Linked DNA regions of Pseudobacteroides sp.. The protein of the gene in region 1 interacts with the protein of each later gene in a pairwise test. Links are inferred from orthologs where the notes say so. Each region holds a gene or a part of one and is shown on either strand. Other genes may lie near its edges. The genes, in order: VIO64_RS16345 and ftsW.

Region 1 (10,754 bases):
GATACGATAGAAATTCAATTCGGTAACAGCAATGTGAAGGTAGAAGTAGCATCCATATCTGAAACAGTCTCCAAAAGTGATGCTAAAGGAATGTACATAGAAAAAGGTGATTGATATAATCACTTTTTTTTATGTCTAGGAAATTATGGTGTATACACACCACAATTTCCCACGACAACGGTCAAGGTTAAAAATCACTTTGTGATTTTTTATGTCTATGTCCATTTATAAGGTATTTTTAGATGCTCCCAAGCATAGGAATAGATATGTGGATAAAATACCGTAATACTAAATCATATGGTATTACAAACTAAAACACATCTATTAAAGGGGAGAAAGACTATGATTGAGGACAAAAAAAGTATAAAACAGCAGAAAGTTCAAAATTTAATACTTGAAAACAGGGAGAGGCTTAGCATTTCCGGTGTTTTAGATGTTGAAAGCTTTAACGATGAGTGCGTTATAGTAGATACTGAACTTGGAGTTCTGACAGTAAAAGGCGAAGATTTGCATATTAACAAGCTTAATCTCGATAATTCGGAGCTTGATATCGAAGGTGACATCTGTTCTTTGGAATACAGTGACAAAGAAGGCGGCAAGTCAGGTGGTTTTTGGGCAAAGATGTTTAAATAAACTGCCTGAGGATAAATTGTATTTTTGATAATAGCTAAAGGACTAATGGTTGGGATAATATATGTCGATAAGCAATCAAGTAAATATCTTTTTATGGTCTGTTTTTGGAGGAATGTTAATATCTTTTGTATATGACATATTCAGAATCAAAAGGAAGACCATTAAGACTAACAACATAATAACATATATTGAGGACCTTCTATACTGGAGCATATCGGCAGCGATTATGTTTACCATTGTATACATTGGAAACGAAGGTGAAATCAGGGGATATATTTTTCTTGGAACCATTATAGGGGCGGTTTTATATATACTTCTATTAAGTAAGGTGGTCATGTATGTATCCTTAAGAGTTATTGAATTTCTCAAAAGGGTACTAAAAACATTATGGCGAATACTTATTTATCCTATAAGAGTTATCTTCAGGTTCTTCTCAATACCATGCATTTTTATATATAAAATTTTTACAAGAATTTTAAGGAACTCAAAAAGGGTAGCAAGGATAAATTTGGATAAGTATAAAATATCAAATAGAATCTTTAGAAACAAAAGAAAAAAAATATAAGTATCAAAGAAGGATTTACAAATAAGTTATTGAATTATAAAATATAGGTGTTAAAATGTTTGTTAATGTCTATGAAATTATGATGTATGCTACACCACAATTTCTCACGACAATAACCAAGGATGCAAAATCGCAAGCGATTTTGTACAAAAGAGGAGTTATGGTTATGAAGAAAAAGAGAAAGAGTAAATTTTGGTTCATCGTTATTGCTTTGATTCTTTTATACTCAGGCTACATAAGTGTTAGCCTTAAAGGGCTTTTAGATTCTAAGAAAGAACAGCATGCAGATTTGGAGAACAAGATTACTCTTCAGAAAAAGCAGGGTGCAGATTTGGAAAAGCAAATGAAAAATGTCAACAGTGATGAGTACATAGAAAAGATGGCAAGGGAAGAGCTTGGAATGGTTAAAAAGAATGAAAGAGTATATATTGATGTGAATAGATAATGTAACTGTCTGCTAGGAGTTTTGGGAGCTTAATAGGGTATTGACGAAATGCATTTTTTGAGGTATAATTAACTTACCCTATTTATATTCCAAGGAGGATAATATTTTTTATGCTGGTTGAAGTTGGCAAGATAGTTGAAGGTAAGGTCTCCGGTATAACCAGTTTTGGGGCTTTTATTCAACTGCCGGAAGGAAAAACAGGTCTGGTGCACATTTCTGAAGTTGCTGAGGAATATGTCAAAGACATAAGGTCACATCTCAAAGAAAATCAAGTTGTTAAAGTGAAGATTATTTCAGTAGACAAAAACGGTAAGATTAGTTTATCTATTAAGAAAGCTCAAGAATCCAATACTAATCACAGAACTGTTAAGCCTGTTGATATTGACTGGAACAGAAATAGCACTGATAACCTGTCATTCGAAGAGCGACTGGCAAAGTTCATGAAGGATAGTGATGAAAAGCTTCATGATTTAAAGAAAAATTTTGAATCCAAAAGGGGCAGTGGTGGGTACAGAAGATCTGCTCAATTTTAAATGATATCAACTTAATTGATTATATTAAATATCCGGGTAAATTACCCGGATATTTGTGTATATATGGGGAATGATGGTGTACTCTACACCCAATTTCTCATGATAGCAATTAAGCTTTTATAGAAATATAAAAATAGCACAATTTAACATTAAAAAGTTATTGACAAACAACAATTAATGTATTACAATGTAAAAGTCGCTGATAAGTGATGCAGATATGCCGGAGTGGCGGAACTGGCAGACGCACAGGACTTAAAATCCTGCGGACTAATCCTCCGTACCGGTTCGATTCCGGTCTCCGGCACTAACATCACTTATAATGCGATTTTCATATCGCGGGGTGGAGCAGTATGGTAGCTCGTCGGGCTCATAACCCGAAGGTCGTCGGTTCAAATCCGGCCCCCGCAACTAAAATAAAAATGACTTATTCACATGAATAAGTCATTTTTATTTTTTAGGGAATTATCTTATTTTATAGTAATATCCAAATATTGAATAAACACTTTTAAATGTTATGGAATTAAGTGGGAAGTGTTTTCGTACATTAAGGCTTTTTTAGCATTATTAACAAATATAATTTTCATGATAATGATACAAAATATTATTAAATAAACATTATAAAAACATTATCCATTAGGAGGTTTTGTTATGAAAGGATGGAACCCTTTTGGAAAGATTGATATGGAAATTGGAAGTTTCTTAGAGAAGTCACCCTTCAACAAAGAATATGGAAAAGATGAAAGCACATCTGAGCTAAAGGAAAATGAAAAGAAAAGGGCATCAGAAGAAAAGAATAATACAAAGGAATAGTTAGGGACCCAATAATACATGAGGGAGTGTAAGGGATTATGGAAGGTAATAACACCCAAGGTTTGAATTTCAGTCAGCAATTTAATATAAATGAAGTTTCATTTGACAATGTGAATAAGGAATTTGAAAGTAAATTCAGAGAAAGATATAAAGATTCGCTAAGTTTGATGTCGGACAGTCATGATAAGTTGGAGAATGCTACAGGTGCCAGTTCTTTGAATACGCTTGAAAAAATGGCTCGAAACATAAAGTATTATAGCAAGAATTCCGACTTCGAAGAAAGTTTCGAAGAAGTATTAAAGGAAGCGGAGAACAATAATCAAACTTGAGGGCAGAAAAATAATAGTGTTCCATAAGTGATTAGGAAACCTTTATAGGGAGCGTACAAATCCAAATAAAAGAGGATCGTGGATGACCAGGATCTTCTTTTATTTATTATTTATATTATTTAGATATTTTTTTTGGAGGAAATATATAAAATAGTGGTAAGTATAGATGGATAATGGATTTTATTAAGCTATGGAGGATTGGTTTTATGAAGGTTAAATTCATTAAAAAAACAAAAATAAAAAAAGAAAAATCAATATTGGATGTAGCCTTGGACTTAAATTTAAAGATAAAGGCGAGTTGTGACGGAAGGGGAAAGTGTGGAAAGTGCATGGTCAGGGTAGCAGACGGAGAGGTTTCGGAGTTGTCAAAAGCTGAAAAAAAGTTTTTAAGTGATGAGCAGATTGAGAAGGGATACAGGCTTGCATGTGAAACAAAGATAATTGGGGACGCAAAGATTGAGCTGATAGATTAGAACCATTTTAAACTAGTCTATCGGAAATATTCTTAGGCAGGAACAAAAAATAACTTCCGCTATAAATTTCGCTCAGGTGTTGAATTAACTCGTCAACACCCGGGGTGCATGGCGAGCAGTTTAGTGAAGCTAAACCACCAGATACGTAGAAAGCGAATGTAATTTTTTAATCATACATTAAATAAGCAAAAATGTTTTTCAAAACAAATGGTTTATGTTAGAATATAATAAATTCCCAACAGTGTGCAAAAAGGATATTATAAGGCTAAAGGTTGCAAAATCTCAAGTGATTTTCTTCTTTGGTCGTTGGAACATAAATTTACAAGGAGTTGGTTGTATTGAATATGCAGGAGATTGCCATAAAGGCTAAAGAGGCTTCCATTAAGCTTTCTGCTGTTAGTGGAGAATTGAAGAATAAAGCCTTGGAGAACATTGCGATAAAGCTTGGAGAAAGAAAAAATGAGATTGTAGAGGCTAACAAGGAAGATTTGCAAAGGAGCGAAAAAGAAAACCTTGCAGCTCCTTTATTAAAGAGGCTTAAATTCGATGAAAGCAAAATAAATGATGTCATAGAGGGTATAAAAAGTCTTATAGGTCTCCCAGACCCTGTCGGGGAAACACTATCTTCTACTGAGCTTGATGAAGGTTTGGAGCTTTACAGAGTTACATGCCCTATCGGCGTGATAGGAATAATTTTTGAATCAAGACCTGATGCATTGGTTCAGATATCCACACTTTGCTTAAAGAGCGGAAACAGTGTTTTATTAAAGGGTGGCTCAGAGGCGAAGGAAACTAACAGGATTTTGACAAAGATTATAGATGAAGCAACTATTGAGGCCGGCATGCCAGAGGGTTGGATCAGTCAAATTGAAACAAGGTCGGATGTAAGTGAAATGCTGAAAATGGACGGTTATATAGACCTTATTATTCCTAGGGGGTCAAATGAGTTTGTAAGGCATATAATGAATAATTCCAGGATTCCTGTAATGGGGCATGCTGACGGAATATGCCATTGTTATGTTGAGGAAGATGCTGATACAGATATGGCTGTAAGGATCGTTACAGATTCCAAAACTCAGTATGTTGCAGTTTGCAATGCAGCTGAAACACTCCTTGTAAATGAAAAGATTGCAAGGGATTTTCTACCTGCACTTAAGGCAGAACTTGACAAAAAGGATGTTGAGCTTAGGGGATGTGAGAAGGTTCGGGGGATTGTTGATGCTAAGTCTGCAACTATGGATGATTGGGCAACTGAGTACCTTGATTATATTCTGTCCGTTAAGATAGTAAAGGATTTGGACGAAGCGATTGAGCATATAAATCGTTATGGATCGGGACATACCGATGCAATTATTACGAAGGATAAAAATAAGGCAGCTAGGTTTATGAGTCTTGTGGATTCGGGAAATGTATTTTGGAATTGCTCAACAAGGTTTTCTGATGGATTCCGTTATGGTTTTGGTGCAGAGGTAGGTATAAGCACAAGTAAAATTCACGCGAGAGGTCCTGTTGGGTTGGATGGTCTTATAATATACAAATACAAGCTCATTGGAAATGGTCATATAGTAGATGATTACTCAAAACATGTAAGGACATTTAAACATAAAAAAACCGATAAAGATTTTCCTATGTAAAAATTAATAATGTGCCGATATTTAGAATATATTCATTTATCAAATAAAAACACTTTAAATTTAAAGTGTTTTTTAATAAGAGTAAGTTGTTTGGAAAGGTGTGAAGTTTTTTGAGCTCATTACAAAAGATAAAAAAGGGGAGAATTGCTTTTGTATTATTCATATTTGTAGCCATGATAACTGCCTTGATTGGCAGGTTTGTCTGGCTTCAGATCATTGAAGGCGGCAAGCTAAGTTCAGCGGCTTTGGCACAGCAGACAAGAGATACATTGATATCCCCAAGAAGAGGGAATATTTATGACAGGAATAGAAAAGAGCTTGCAGTGAGTATACCCTATTATACAATATCCGTGTGCCCTGAGAATATCCACAAGCTGAAGGAGGATGCGGACGAAATAGCATCAATGTTGTCCCAGATTCTTCAGACCGATAAAAACGAAATTTCAAAAAAGCTGGCAAACAAAAAAAGTAAATACCAGCTTATAAAAAGGAAAGTGGATAAGGATACCTCCGAAAAGATTAAGACCTGGATTAAGGAAAAAAAGATTGAGGGTGTTTATCTTGAAGAAGAGCCGAAAAGATACTATCCTGCTGGCAGTTTAGCTTCACATGTTATTGGGTTTACAGACTTTGAAAACAGTGGGGTGCTGGGTATTGAAAGAACCATGGATAAATACCTGAAAGGAAAACCTGGTAAAATTTTGAGTGAGGTTGATGCAGGCGGTCAGGGAGTAATGCCTGGAGAAAGCAAGGTCATCGATGTAAGGGATGGGTCAAATATAGTCCTTACAATTGATGAAGTGATTCAGGATATAGCAGATAGGGCTTTGAGTGAAGCTATAACCCAGTTTAAGGTTGTTAACGGGGGGACTGCAATTGTAATGGATCCCAGGACAGGTGAAATTCTTGCGATGGTTTCAAAGCCTGATTTCGATTTGAATAAGCCCACCGGTGTGCCGCAAGGGGCAGATCCAACCAAATGGAAAGGTACCGGAGAGAATGAAGGGAAATTCTTATGGAATTACATATGGAAAAATAAAACACTTGCTGACACTTATGAGCCTGGTTCAACATTTAAAACCATTACTTCTGCCATAGGTATAGAAGAAGGACTGGTTACTCCCGATACAACTGTTAACGATTTTACATACAGACTAACTCCCAATTCACCTAAAATAGATTGTCACCTACCCAACAGGCATGGAGTTGAAAGCTTCAGACTCAGTATGTATAGGTCTTGTAATCCTGTATACGCAAAGCTGTCTCAGGATGTTGGATTAGATAGATTTTATGGGTATATGAAAGCCTTTGGGTTTTATGATAAGACAGGTATAGAACTTCCTGAAGAACTTGGCGGTATATTTCAGGAGAAGCCTACAAAGTTGGATATGGCTGTTGCTTCCTTTGGACAGAGGTTTACAATAACGCCTCTTCAGCTAATAACGGCATACTCGGCTATTGCCAACGGAGGAAAACTTTTGGAACCTCATATAGTAAAAGAAATAACAGACCAGGATGGAAATATAATTGAAAGAAATGAACCTGAGGTTGTTAGAAATGTAATTTCAAGGCAGACCAGTGAAACATTAAAGGATATACTATTAGGTGTTGTCAGTGACCCTAACGGTACAGGAGGGAAATCATACGTAAAAGGGTATGGTGTTGCTGGTAAAACAGGTACAGCTGAAACAACAAAAAATACAAACAGATTAGGCTTGCCTGACTTGGCTAAAAACCTGAATATTCCATGGGCCGTGCCCATTGATTATAAGGATGAAGAAAGATATGTGGCTTCCTTTGCAGGGCTTGCACCTATCGATAACCCTGTAATTACAATATTGGTTACGCTGGACTATCCCAATATGAAAGAACACACAGGGGGGTATGTAGCGGCTCCCGTAGCTGGAAAAATTATTGAAGAGACACTGGAACATTTAGGTGTTGAAAGAAAATACACAGAGCGTGATAAGAAGCTTATTCCAAGGGAATACACTGTCCCTGATGTAAGAAATATGGATATTGAAAACGCTGCTGCAGAATTGAAAAAAAGCAAGCTTGATTTTATAAAGGAAGATTTGGGAGATGTTAAGAACACAAAGGTTATATCCCAATACCCAAAGCCGGGGACAATAGTAAGGGAGAATTCATTTATTACACTGTATATGTATAAAACCGATAAGCCTGTAATGGTAAAGGTACCTGACTTAAGCAAGAAAACTGTTTTGGAGGCCATAAATACACTTAATGATATTGGACTTAATATAAAGGTCAATGGGGAAGGTTTTGCTGTTTCCCAATCAGTTTTACCGGGCAAGGAAGTTCAAAAAGGATATGAGGTAGGAGTAAATTTTGAAACGGGCAGTAATCTGGATGACTAGAAGTGACAGACTTTAGTTATACATAATCTATTATCAAATGAAAGGAATGTTTGAATGAACTGGATAGATAAGCTTGAAAGGAAGTACAAACGTTTTTCCATTCCCGGGTTGGTAAGGTATATAGTTATAGTAACTGCCATATTGTTCGCGGTAAATGAGTTTTCTCGAAGTAACAGTGTGTTTGGTTTATTGGCACTGGATGCTTCAAGAGTCTTAAGCGGGGAAGTCTGGAGATTGATATCCTTTATTTTTGTTCCTCCGGGTTTGGGTATCATAGCAGTTATATTTATGCTTTACATATTCTATATGTTTGGTACATCTATGGAAAAGTACTGGGGCAGTTTCAGGCTGACGCTCTATTATTTTATCGGTATGGTTTCAGCAATAATAGCTGCTTTTATAACAGGATACGGGACATCTGAGTTTATCATTCTGTCCATTTTCCTTGCATTTGCTTATATAAATCCTGACTTTAAGCTTCTTTTGTTTTTCATTATACCGGTTAAGGTTAAATACCTTGCTTGGTTTGAGCTTTTGTATGTGCTGTACACCATAATGTTTGGTTACCTGTATGTTAAGATTGCAGCAATATTATCATTTACCAGCTTCATTATGTTCTTTGGCAGTGATATGTATCAAAGATGGGTGGGGCCCAAGGTTAAGAAGTTGATAAAGCAGCAAAAAAGAAGGAAATTCAAGGTTATTGTGCCTGAGAGAAATTTTAAGATTGTTCATAGGTGCAGGGTTTGCGGAAGAACATCAGAGGATTACCCTCAATTGAAATTTGGCTATTGCCGAACTTGCGGAAGTGATTATGAATACTGCAGCGATCATCTGGGGAAACATAAACACTGATCTGCAGATAAAAGTAGTCAAATGTAAGCTTTTTGCACTTTTAATCTAATTAAAGCATTAACCGGATTTGGTCTTCAAATCCGGTTAAAATTATTATTTGTTCTATTTTATAATGTTGTTGTGGAGGTGTATTCCACCTTTATTGTGTCGTCTTTCTGCCTTGCAAGCTTTGCTTTATTCCCTCTTCCGTCTTCAATATTGAGCTTTTCAAGCTTGCATTCAACAAAAAAATTAACAACGGTTGTTTCAACAAATCCAGCCCAGTTTTGTTTTTTTTCGATAATGTCTGAAGAAACCTCTAAGATTTCCTCAATATTATTGTTTTCATTTGTAGACATGTTTTTCACCTTTCTTCGTGTTTTATTTGAAATATTAAAGTTGACAACATTATTATCTTACCACCTTTAATCGGTTCTTGGAAGTATTAAAGAAGAAATTCCATCAATGTCTTAAGCTTCTTATCAAGAAACCCGGGTATATATTCATGACCGAAATATCTGAACACAGATATTTCCTTTGAGCATTTCATATGGTTGAATGCGGCAAACACGGTTGATGGAGGAGTAATTGTGTCAACAAGTCCTATTGATGTGAGGCAGTGACATTTAATATTAGGTGCAAGATTCATCATATCAAAATATGAGAGGGTCTTTTTGGCTTCAATCTCAATTTGAGGATCTGCTGAATTACGCCTGAAAAATTCATTCAATTCACCATATGGCCCCTCTGGACAAATATCTATTGCCCTATTAAAGTGAGACAGAAATGGGTATTCGGTAACAGAAAGTACCGGAATTGGCGATAATGCTGCAGTAGCTAAAGCTAAGGCACCACCCTGGCTCTCTCCCACTACTGCTATTTTGTCTTTGTTGACGCCTTCGATAGATGCCAATATTTCCGCAGCTCTAACCGCATCCATGTAAACCGCTCGATAGTAGTATTTTTCAGGTGATAGCAAGCCCTTGGTCATCCAGCCTGTGCTGTGTCCATGGGTGGATACTACATTATCAATGCTGTCTCCCTGCTGGCCCCTGCAGAACATAAAAAGTACGGCATATCCACGAAGGGCATAATTAGCCACATCATGATGCCTGCCGTCAAAAGCCCAGTTATAGCCATGAAAATGCAGTATACCCGGATGAGGACCTTGGGTCTGTGGAATTGCAAACCATCCTGATATATGGGAATTATTAAAGCCCTTAAAGCTGAGCTTATACATTTTTATACCCTTGGCAGGATAATCAATGGGGTCAAGAGAATACTCCAAAGGGACAGATTCTAATTCGGAAAGAGAATTTTCCCAGAATGCGTTGAAATCTTTCTCTCTTGTCAGAGCTGGTAAATATTCTTTTAATTCACTTAAAGGCATATCATAGGGTTGATTCATAATGTTCCTCCTTAACTGATTTTGTTGTCCAAATGATTCATTTTCATATAAACATTAACCATTTTCGTGACGATATTAGTATAGACTTATGTTTTAGCTATTGAAAACATACGGTGACAAATTGAAACTGCTATTTTTAATATACTATACAATGTAATATTTTTCAAATTAATTAAGGAATAAAAATAATCAGGGAGTGTGATCATATGCCAAGTGTTTTAATAGTTGATGATGCAGCATTCATGAGGACATCGCTGAAACTGATGCTTGAAAGGAATGGTTTTACCGTTGTGGGAGAAGCAGAGAACGGAGTCGCATGTATTCAGAAGTATGTAGAGCTAAAGCCCGATATAGTTACAATGGATATTACAATGCCTATCCTAGATGGTATAGAAGCAACCAAAAAGATTAAGGAATTGGATCCAAAAGCAAAAGTAATCATAGTATCGGCAATGGGGCAGGAGGCATATGTGAGGGATGCTGTAGTAGCAGGTGCCAAGAATTTTATAGTAAAGCCATTCAAGGAAGATCATGTCATGAAAGTTTTAAATTCATTGTAATATCCCGGTATTGCTTTATTAACACATAATAAGAAGAGGTGGTTTAATTGTCTGATAACTACAGAGAGCCTATGTTGGAAATGTACAAATTTGAGACAAATCAACTTATTGAGCAGTTGGAGCAGCTTATTATCTCAAGCGAAAAATCCAGT
Region 2 (10,660 bases), on another replicon or contig:
CCGTTTATGATTACATAAAGTTGTTAAACGCTAATTCTTCAACTATAAATACTCAAATTGAAAACGAGTACTTATACAGGGATTATGAAAACAAGGATGAAATATCCAAGTTCAAGCTTAGGTTGTGGGAACTTGACATTACTTTGGATTCATTGGTAAATGTTACTCCTTCTGATGAAGAGTCTGTCAAAATTTCTATCTCTACAGCCCGTAAGCTTCTATACAACCCTGAAGTTTACAAAAATATTTCGTCAAAGGCAGGTATTCCTTATGACTTGCTTGACAGAGATGTCAGAAACAACAAAAAATTTATAGAAAAGCATAAAGCCTATATAATAGCTTTAGCTCTTATTATGAGCAGCAATTTGTCTATATTTAAAAGCTATCTCAAGAATATCGAATCAGGTAATAAATCCCCTGATAACGTTGGAATTATTCTTGAGCTTTATAAGGAAAAGGCATTGATCTTTACTTTGCAAGGCAAGTTTGCAATAGCTAAAATAAAGAACACTCCAAACCTTTATTTAGGTAAACAAATGGTTGTAAACAGCGATTACATAAAACAGCCTTCCAATATTACAAGGTATTCTATCTTTGCCGCCAGTTTTTTTGTTATTACTTTGACGATTTTGGTTGGTTTTACTTACCTTTTAAAGAGCGATTCAACCCCTGCATATTCTCCAAGTAAGGTTGGATCAAAAGGTATCGTTGCAAAAAACGATACTCCGGAAAAAAAGCCTTCAATTCCCGCTGTTACTGCTACTTTTACAGCAGCGTTCAGCCCTACACCGGAGGCAAATATTATAAGCACCGATTTTATACCTGCAACGCCAACACCTGAACAAACATATAACGATACTGTAGTAAAGCCTTCGGCTACTAAAAAGCCCAAAGCCACTAAAAAAGCACCCTCACCGGCACCCACGCCGCCTACGGATAAAGCAGTAGGACCGCCTGATACACCGATAATCGGCTGTGATATAGATAATGTTAAAATCGGTGATACATATACGATAACAATGAACATGACCGGTGGAAATAACGGGACAATTATTGTTCTTTATGAAAATGGTAAAATAGTTCTTTTTAAAAGGCATAAAGATGATTCCCCAAACCCGCAAACTGCATCCATGTCTTTTAAGGCAAAATCTAAGGGAACATTTAAATATTGGTTTAAATTACTTAACAGTAAAGGATCAGCAATAAGTGAGACTATTTCAGTCATGATCCAAAAATAACATCCGCTATAAGTTTCGCTCATGTGTTGACTTAACTCGTCAACACCCGCTCAAAAGCGGAAGTAATTTTTCATTCATGCCTTAGTAAATGTACGACAAGCAGTAAATGAAGATAAAGAATCAAATGTATTCCTAAACTAATTTTACCTTGGAGATGATAAAATGAGCTCGGATTTTATTAACAACGAAGTTTTCAACAACGATAATCTAATGAATGCCTTGACAAAGATGAGGGAAGGAGATCTTTCATTAAGGGAGCGTTTCATTGAAGAAAACAAGACCATGATCATGAAAGTTGTGTCTCAGGTCTTGAGTAAATCAGCAATTCCTACGAACAGTAAGGAATATGAAGCTGCTATTACTGCTTTTAACTACTGTATTGACCATTATGACTTTAACGATAACGATAGCTTTGCTACATATTCAGAAAAGATTATTAAGGAGTGGTTATATCATTTTTTATGGGAGGAAAGCTCAAGTAGCTCATCTAGTATAGATCCCTCCAATGATGATTCAAAAGAATATTTGTATCGTAATTTTGAAAATAAGGATGAGATCATTATTTTCAAGCAAAAGCTATGGGAATTCGGTATAACCTTAAGGGACCTTTTCTTCCTAGGCCCAAGAGAAGTAGATCAGATCATGTTTTCATTAAAGATTGCAAGGTCCATTGCAGACAGTCAAACACTTTTTAACAGCATGTTCAATCTTAGGTCTATTCCCTTGGATGATTTAGACGAGAGGTTTAAGGTACAAAGAAAACTTATAGAAAAGAATAAAGAATACATAATAGCCCTTGCAATAATATTAAAAAGTGATTTGAAGGTGTTAAAAAGCTATCTCATAAACATATCCCAGGGTAAGCCTACAGAAAACATAGGTATCATACTTGAGCTTTTCAAAAAAGATGCTATTGTAATGAATTTTTCAGGGCAGTTCATTATTATAAAAGTGGACAGGAGCAATAACAGAAGCATCGGCAAGCAGGTTCAGCTTAATAAGGACGGTTCACAACTATCCTACAACAAAATATTAAAGTTTGCAGGTGTTGCTGCAGGTTTAGCTGCTGTTATTGTGCTTGTTGTATTCGGAAGTAAAGTATTTCTTAATAAATCAGTTGAAACTGTATCCCCTTCTCCCTCAAGCAAGGTAATTATATTGGATGAGCCTTCTCCAGTGGAAGAAACCTATGAGCCTTCTGAAGGTCCAGAAGCTACAGAATTTCCTGAGACTGTAGAAACAGCGGAAGTCAGCTCCACTCCTGCTGTTATTGAACAGACAGAGTCTCCCATAGCAGGTTTTCCACTAGACGAAGAGAATGATTCAGAGGATAATGAACCTTCAAACAGTCCTGCTGATCCAACTTCAACACCGATTCAGCCCACAAGGCAGAGAGCAACCAATACAAAATCGGCAAGACCTACACCCACAACAAGAAGAGCAACACCTAAAAAGCCAGCGGATAGTCTTGCAGTAGCTACTAAGCCATCGATAAAACCTTCAGCAGCTCCAGAAATAGCAGGTGCTAAGGGTATACCAGGAATTGTTCAAATATCATCGGATACTTATTCTGTAAAAGTCGGGGATTATTTTTCGCTATCAATGAGTATGTCGGGAGGAAATAACGGAACTACACTTATTTTGTATGAAAACAATGAAGTTATTTCATCAACCTCATTGAAAGATAATACACCGGAGCCGCAATCCAGAACAGTTGCCATCATTGCCGAAAAGAAAGGTATTTTCAATTATAAGTGGAAACTTGTTAATGATTTCGGATCCAGCTCCAGCGGTTCATTAACAATGATTGTAATCGATTGATGATAGGATAAAAAGTAAAAAACAAAAGTAAAAGGCTCAAAAATAAAGGACCGTATAGATAAAAGTTATTAATCTATATGGCCCTTTTATTTTAATGTCAGTTTGATACCTTATTATCCTATTATTCTTTTATCCTAAATCTTTATGTGCTAGCCTCCTTCTAATCCTCAGGGAACAGCCTGCTCATTGGAACAATAGATTTTTCAGATGAAGAGCTGCTCCACATAAGCTTAACCCTTCCAGTAAGTGCTCCATTAAAATACTCAAGCTTTATTTTATGCTTATGCCCGGCTTTTAGTGCTATTTCCCTAGTACGTGTGGAGAACTTAAATGTTTCAGCCCATTCGTTTATTTCCAGCTTGTCATCTATCCATAGCCTTACTCCGCCATCGTAGTCAATATGGAATGTATAATCCTCACTATTAATAGGTTGAATATAGCCTGTCCATCTTATACTGAATTTTTGATCCTGATTTATCCTCTTATCAGGAGAACCCGTTCCCCAGTTAAAATTGATTTCCTTGTCAATCCCTGAGGCCTTAAGCAACGTCAAATCGGAATTATCATAATATTCGCTGGTTAATCCTTTTCCTTCACCCGGAAATACAGTTCCTACCGGTAATTCAGAGGTCGAAGGGTATAAGCACGAAACAGGAACAATTGATTTTTCCATTAAAATGCTGCTCCACATGAGTGATATTAACCCGTTACCTGTATTATTATAGAATTCGATTTTAATATCATATTTCTCGTTGCCCTGTAAAACTATTTTCCCTGTGTCAGTTACATTAAATTGATCGTTCCACTTATCAATAATAAGCTTATTGTCGATCCAAAGCCTTACACCGTTATCTCGGGTAACATAAAACGTGTATTCTGCCGTATACTGAGGCTTTATATAACCAGTCCAGCGAACGCTGTAAGATTCATCGTTCTTAAGAGCACTGGTCGGAGGATAATCTGACACCCACATAAAGTAAATATATTTATCTATTCGCGTCTTCACTAAGTTTGTCAAATCTATATTATCGTAATATTCACCCCTTAACCCAGTTCCTTCTTCTTCTGGTTTTGGCGTTAATGATATCACACTGCTCGGCTTGCTTGTTGATGGATTTATACTGCTCTTGTCAGAATTTATTTTGTTGCTTGATGGAGTATTTGACATATTTGGTGAATTTGTTTTACTTGAAGGTGCTTTAGAAATACCAGGTGTACTTGGAATAATCGGTGTATTTTTTAAATCACTGCTTTTCATACTTGGAACAGGCGTAACTACCGAAGCATCAGGCTGTTTTGTGTTCGGAACATCTGAATTATCCGGTACCGGTGTGCTATGATCAGCATACTTCCTCACTTCTTCATATGCAATAATCAAATCCGATACTTCAAAATTTTTAGAATCACTAAGAGATATTTTGCTTCCTGCCTTTACAATCTCCTTGTATAAGGCATATCTTCCTAAAGAAATTCCGCTCTTGTCAGCTGCTTCAATATCGTTTTTATTTAGCTGAAAAACAGCTATCTCGTTAGCCTCTCCAGGCATAGTACCAACATCTTTCTTCAAACTGCTCAAAAGATTTTTCAACTTGTCATTGTTGGCTTCAGTTTCAGCTTTTCCATTTATATTTGCCTGCAAGGCGCCCGTTATTAAAAAATAATTTTTAGTATTTTCTTTAACTATTCCTTTATCCACGCATCTGCTTAATATAATATAAAAGGCCTCATTTATCTTCATGCCTTCCGGTTTTAAATCCACCATCAATTCCTTGGCGTCTCTATTTAGATAATCGGCATTCATCACTTTATAATCTTTATCAATAGCAAACTGAATGCTCGGATTAATATCAAGGCTCACATATGCCAGAACCTTGTCATTAAAAGTGCTTTTATTATGCAATATACTTGCATATAAAGCTATTCCTACTAAAAAAACAACGACTGCTGCCACTAAAGATACTCTTTTTAATATAAAGAACTCATTGATTATATCGCTCTTTTTGATATATATTTCTTGGCTTACATACATGGAAGGCTTTCTTCTCAACTTGAAATATCCGTTATCTTCAGTCAGAACAGTTACTGAATGTTTTCCAACGTAAATTATTATACCCTTTTTATCCATTTTTTCCCCTGCCCCCTAACGTACGACCAAGATAGGACTGCAAATGCTCAAAATCATTCCCGTATATTATAGAAACAGATATAATAAACTCCCTGTTTCTTTCAATAGTCCTTGGATGTACATCAACTATCTTGGTTAGCTCCTTCATAGGAAAATATTTTTTATTAATTATTTTCTTAAAAATTTCTTTATTCTGTGCTATCTTTTTTCCAACCTTGACACACATTTCTCTTGAGTCGCTATGCTTTGGTGTATATTTATGTAAATCACTTAATTTAATTCCAAACGCTTTCAACTCCTCATCAAAACTTTTGATCTCTTGAAAAAGTTCTATCCTGTCATATTTGGATATAGCCGGCTCGTTAGTATACTTTTCATCAAACTGAGTTTCTTTTTCTTCCAAATATGAAAACGGTATTTCCTTACTCCTTTTAGACACAACTCGTATATAATCAATAATTCTCCGCTTAATAATCTGCTCAGCAAAGCTAAAAAAGTTAAAGGTTTTATAGCTTTTGTTGCTATCGAATTTATCAATAGCTTCATTGAAAGCAATAAGCCCAATACTGTATTCATCGCAGTTTTTTAAGCCTTCCTTGTTTGGTACCGCATTTGAAATAACCTTTAAAATAAAAGGTATGTAATCGTTTATAAATTTATCCCTAAGTTCTTCATCCCCCGCTTTAATTCTGTTAACCAAATGCCCGGCATGCTCTTTGTCAGAATTATAGACAGTAACAGTAAAAATCAAAATTAAGCACCCCTTTTATAAGCAGGAATTTATATAACCAAAGCATGAAAGAAAGTTTAAATTGATTCAAAGTTATTATCATAGTTAGTAGGTTTTGAGTATATATATTTTTTTATCGGCATATTGTTTCAATAACTTCTATACGATAACATTCGTAGTGAAATATTTTTTTTGTCGTAATATGAAAATTAATTAAAAATTAATTAAAAATTATAAAAATTTATAAAAATTTAATAACTTGAATAGGCTGAAAGAAATAGCTTTTTTTAGCATAATGTTATAAGATATTATTGCCGATAAAAATCTTGCATTTCATTTCAAGTTAATTTCAATCATTTAAGGGAGGTTTTCTAGTTGAATACATTTAATAACGATATAAACAGTGATGATTTTAATGCATTCATGTCATACGAACCATATCAAAATAACAAGGTTTCATTGTGGGAAACTGTTGCAAGGTTGGCTTCAATAAACGAATTCGGGCTTTACATGCGTGAAGCCAGCAAGATAATACCTTTGATTCATAGAGAATTATTGGAAGTAAACAGTGAAACAAGAAAGCTTTTTGGCAGAGCAGGTGAAACTAACCCATGGATTATATCGGACAGCAACAGACTAAAGCTATACAAGATGGCTCAAAAGCTGGCAGACCTGCAAGAAGGCAAAAGAATAAGAATTAAAAGAAAAACTGCTGCAAAATCAACTGCTGCATATTCAGGCATATTAAGACTAAAGGTAATAATTGCAACAATAATTATATTTGCTGATTCCTTTAAGAAAGTTTTGCCTTTAGAAGAGCAATTCCTACAATTGCATAAGGATATAACATATATATTCACATCCGCACTGGAAATAGACAACGAGATAATAAAGGCAATGGAAAGCAACAGACTAAAGAATTTTTTTAAAACCTACTGCTAAAATTGAGTTTATATTTTTTTATATTAATTGATTTGCCCATGAATTAACACAACCACCTGGGTAGCTTATAGTAACTTTACCGTACTTCGAAAGGATTGCCCCCATAAAGATAATTGAGCATCTCATTTCAACTGCAAGTTCTTCGGGTATGAAGGTATTGTTTATCGTTGAAGAATCAACAAGGATTATGTTATCTTCCATATTTACCTTACACCCTAAACTTTTTAATATATTTACCATTACCTCAACATCTTTTAGTCTGGGACAATTTTTTATAACACTAAGGCCTTCGTTCAATACAGTAGCTGCTAGTATAGGTAATACAGCATTTTTTGCACCTTCAACAACAATTTCGCCTTTTAATTTTTGTCCACCGACAATAACAAGTTTACTCATTTTTACAACACCTCCGAAAACCCGGTGGAAATACTCCTAATTTAGTCAAGATCAAAAATAACTTCCGCTATAAATTTCGCTCATGTGTTGACTTAACTCGTCAACACCCAGGATGCATGGCGAGCAGTTTAGCGGAGCTAAACGACCAGCCGCGTAGAAAGCGGAAGTAATTTTTCATTCATGCCTTATATAAGAATTAAAGAAAAACTTTAATCCTTGACTATAACAGCTGCATTAATGAACTTATGGAATTCATCTTGCAGCTGATTTGCAATGCACTTATGTTATCATATTATGCTGGGTTTACAAAAGTGTTACCTTTTTTATGTCAAGAAGGTTGAAAAATCACTTTTCACATATCTCCATCACTAGGCTATATATTTTTTCTGCAGCATCCCTGACACCAATCAAACCAGCATTTTTTGACATTTGCTTAAGCTTTGCTTTGTTTTTTACAGTTTCACTTATCGTTTTATGAAGCTGCTCTCCATTAAGATCCTTTTCCAATATTACCTGTGCAGCACCGTGTTTTTCAAGGGCTTTGGCATTGTGCTCCTGATGATTTGCCGTTACATAAGGTGATGGTATCATAATTGAGGGAACAGAAAGTGCTGTAAGTTCACTTATTGTTATTGCCCCTGCCCTGCAAACCACCAGATCTGCTGCTGCCATAACACCGGCCATGTCAAAGATATATGGAAGCACCTGAACCGAAGGAAAACTCACTCCTTCCAGTTTTTCCACAACATTATTATATTGCTTCTCACCTGTTGCATAAATAATCTTAAAACTTCCTTCTCTGTAATAGGCTTTGAGCATATCCACCACCGATTGATTAATTTTTTCAGCACCCAGGCTTCCTCCAAAAATCACCACTAATGGATTACTGCTGTCTACCTTTAGGTTTTCTCTTGCTTTACCACGTTCAATTTCAAGCATTTCCTTACGTATTGGATTACCCGTAAGCATTATCCTTTTTGCAGCCTTAAAGAACTTTTCCGATTCCTTAAAGCTAATGGCCGTTACATTGGAAAATCTCGAAAGAATTCTGTTTGTAACACCTGGGAATGCATTTTGTTCATGGATAAGTGTTGGTATCTTTTTCATAGAAGCAGAAAAAACAACAGGACCACAAACGTAGCCCCCGGTTCCTATTACTATGTCAGGCTTAAACCTTTTTATTATTCCGCGAGCCTCTGAAAGCCCTTGAAACATCTCCTTAAAAGCAACAAATGTATCCTTAGAAAGCTTTCTTCTAAACCCTCTTACCTTTATAAGCTTAAGCTCAAATCCCTCCCTTGGGACTAATTTAGTTTCAAGGCCTCTTTCGGTGCCGATAAAAATTATTTCCGATTCCGGATTTTTTGACTTTATATACTTGGCAATTGCAAGCCCTGGATTTATATGACCTGCAGTACCGCCGCCAGCTATCAATACTTTCAATAGACTCACCTCATATTCTTTCATAATTTGCCTGTTTTGATATGTTCAAAAGAATCCCTATGCTGCAAAGCATAAATGTAAGGGATGTACCCCCTGAACTAAAAAACGGCAATGCAATACCTGTTGCCGGGATGGATGATGTAACAACCGCTACATTCAAGACCACCTGTATTCCTATTAAAGACGTTAAGCCGATTGCAACAAGGCTTCCAAATACGTCTGGGGTATTAATCGCTACTTTTATACCCCTCCAGATGAATACAAAGAACAGCATCAATATGGCTGAAACACCAATAAAACCCAACTCTTCCGCTATAACCGCAAATATGAAATCGTTATAGGGCTCAGGCAGATAGAGATGCTTCTGCATACCCTTACCCACCCCTTTGCCGAATAAACTTCCCGAACCTATTGCATAAAGAGACTGAATTATCTGCCAGCTGTCACCCTGCTTATCCTGCATGGGGTCTAAAAAAGTTGTGAGCCTTTTCCTTGCATGTTCCATTGTAGTAATAACAAATATAAAAGCTGCTACAACAGGTGCCCCCAGTAGCACAAAGTGCTTTATCTTTGCACCGGCACAGAACAGAATAATTGTTGCAACAATAACAACCAAAACCGTACAGCTTAAGTGAGGCTCAATTAATAGTAGCCCCGAAAACAGGCCGATTAAAAGCAGGTACGGTACCAAGCCCTTGAAGAAATACTTCAGCTCATCTCTTCTCTTTGACAAACTATATGAAAAAAATAAAATCATTGAAATCTTTAATAGCTCAGAGGGCTGAAATGAAAGGGGGCCGATAAAAATCCACCTGTAAGCACCGTTAAGTTTAGTTCCTATCCCAGGTATTCTTACTAATATAAGTAAAACCAAGCTCGCAACAAATAAAATGGGGGATATCTTTCCCAGCTTATGGTAGTCTATCCTTGATATCACCAGCATTCCAATAACACCGACTGCTGCAAACAGCATTTGCCTTTCTACAAAATAGTAGGCATTACCTTTATGATAATAATATGCACTAGGGTAACTGGCACTAAAAAGCATGATTAAGCCTATGGAAAGCAGCATCAGTACAGATATGAATATCCAAAAATCAAAAGGTTTCTTTCCCTTCATCAAATACCCTCCACAAAAATCAGATTCAACCTTTATAAAAAACGATTCCAATGCTGCATAGTACAAATGTTACAAACCAAAATGTGTAAACTACCTTGGTTTCCTTCCAGCCTGAGAGTTCAAAATGGTGATGGAGAGGTGCCATTTTAAAAATCCTCTTTCCCCTGGTTTTGAATGATATTACCTGTATTGCAACAGAAAGTATCTCAGCTACATATATGGCACCAACCAGAAGTATTATAAAAGGCATCTTCATCATAATTGCAAGAGTGCCGACGGCACCTCCTAAAGCCAATGATCCCGTATCACCCATAAAAACCTTGGCGGGATGAATATTAAATGTAAGAAACCCGAGGCATCCTCCCGCGACGAAGGAGGAAAACACCATACTGTATTCCCACTCCCTATTGGTCATGGCAATAAGAGTAAAGAATACCATTACAATAATGGTTGTTCCAGCCGCAAGACCATCCAACCCATCGGTAATGTTTACTGCATTTGTTATACTGTACAGCACAAATATTACAAATATTATATAAAACCACTTTTCATTTATTATTCCTAAAAAAGGAATGGTTATATCTACACCAAGATCGGTAAAGTAAGCGGTATATATGGCAAAAACAGCTGCCACAAGCAAAAGGCCTACAGTTTTCTGCTTGGGATAAAGCCCATCCTTCCTTTTTTTCTTAACTTTAATAAAATCATCAATAAAACCTATTAGTCCAAACCCTATGGTGGCTATAGACATTGGTATCATGTTTGGATATACTCTGCAAAAATAAACAGATAATAAAAGAATAGGTATTAAAAAAATCAAACCTCCAATGTTGGGTGTACCTGTC

What was found.
Region 2: the proteins of VIO64_RS16345 (region 1) and ftsW interact in binary tests that used the Escherichia coli proteins (3 or more experiments, as listed by UniProt). The link is inferred for Pseudobacteroides sp. from one-to-one orthologs.

Annotation. Positions count from the first base shown.
Region 1 is NZ_DATCTU010000103.1:23,163-33,916, reverse strand. What follows is about bases 5,173-8,166. They hold VIO64_RS16345 (penicillin-binding transpeptidase domain-containing protein), read left to right. Parts: upstream 5,173-5,532; coding sequence 5,533-7,800; downstream 7,801-8,166. Other genes in these bases: VIO64_RS16340 (hypothetical protein), read left to right, coding at 7,855-8,166; VIO64_RS16350 (glutamate-5-semialdehyde dehydrogenase), read left to right, coding at 5,173-5,422. In the rest of the region: VIO64_RS16400 (RNA-binding S4 domain-containing protein), read left to right, coding at 1-114; sporulation protein YabP, read left to right, coding at 343-633; spore cortex biosynthesis protein YabQ, read left to right, coding at 695-1,198; VIO64_RS16385 (septum formation initiator family protein), read left to right, coding at 1,365-1,643; VIO64_RS16380 (S1 domain-containing RNA-binding protein), read left to right, coding at 1,754-2,176; VIO64_RS16365 (hypothetical protein), read left to right, coding at 2,825-2,986; VIO64_RS16360 (hypothetical protein), read left to right, coding at 3,025-3,315; VIO64_RS16355 (2Fe-2S iron-sulfur cluster binding domain-containing protein), read left to right, coding at 3,522-3,788; more of VIO64_RS16350, read left to right, coding at 4,133-5,172; more of VIO64_RS16340, read left to right, coding at 8,167-8,655; VIO64_RS16335 (hypothetical protein), read right to left, coding at 8,763-8,993; VIO64_RS16330 (acetylxylan esterase), read right to left, coding at 9,080-10,042; VIO64_RS16325 (response regulator), read left to right, coding at 10,249-10,602; VIO64_RS16320 (chemotaxis protein CheA), read left to right, coding at 10,650-10,754. UniProt on the Escherichia coli protein: Essential cell division protein that catalyzes cross-linking of the peptidoglycan cell wall at the division septum. Required for localization of FtsN.
Region 2 is NZ_DATCTU010000112.1:88,922-99,581, reverse strand. Bases 7,761-10,660 are described here. They hold ftsW (putative lipid II flippase FtsW), read right to left. Parts: upstream 9,816-10,660; coding sequence 8,706-9,815; downstream 7,761-8,705. Other genes in these bases: mraY (phospho-N-acetylmuramoyl-pentapeptide-transferase), read right to left, coding at 9,841-10,660; murG (undecaprenyldiphospho-muramoylpentapeptide beta-N-acetylglucosaminyltransferase), read right to left, coding at 7,761-8,695. Also shown: VIO64_RS18215 (hypothetical protein), read left to right, coding at 1-1,238; VIO64_RS18210 (anti-sigma factor domain-containing protein), read left to right, coding at 1,401-3,059; VIO64_RS18205 (PA14 domain-containing protein), read right to left, coding at 3,220-5,184; VIO64_RS18200 (sigma-70 family RNA polymerase sigma factor), read right to left, coding at 5,177-5,935; VIO64_RS18195 (hypothetical protein), read left to right, coding at 6,290-6,856; VIO64_RS18190 (UDP-N-acetylglucosamine 1-carboxyvinyltransferase), read right to left, coding at 6,875-7,252; more of murG, read right to left, coding at 7,598-7,760.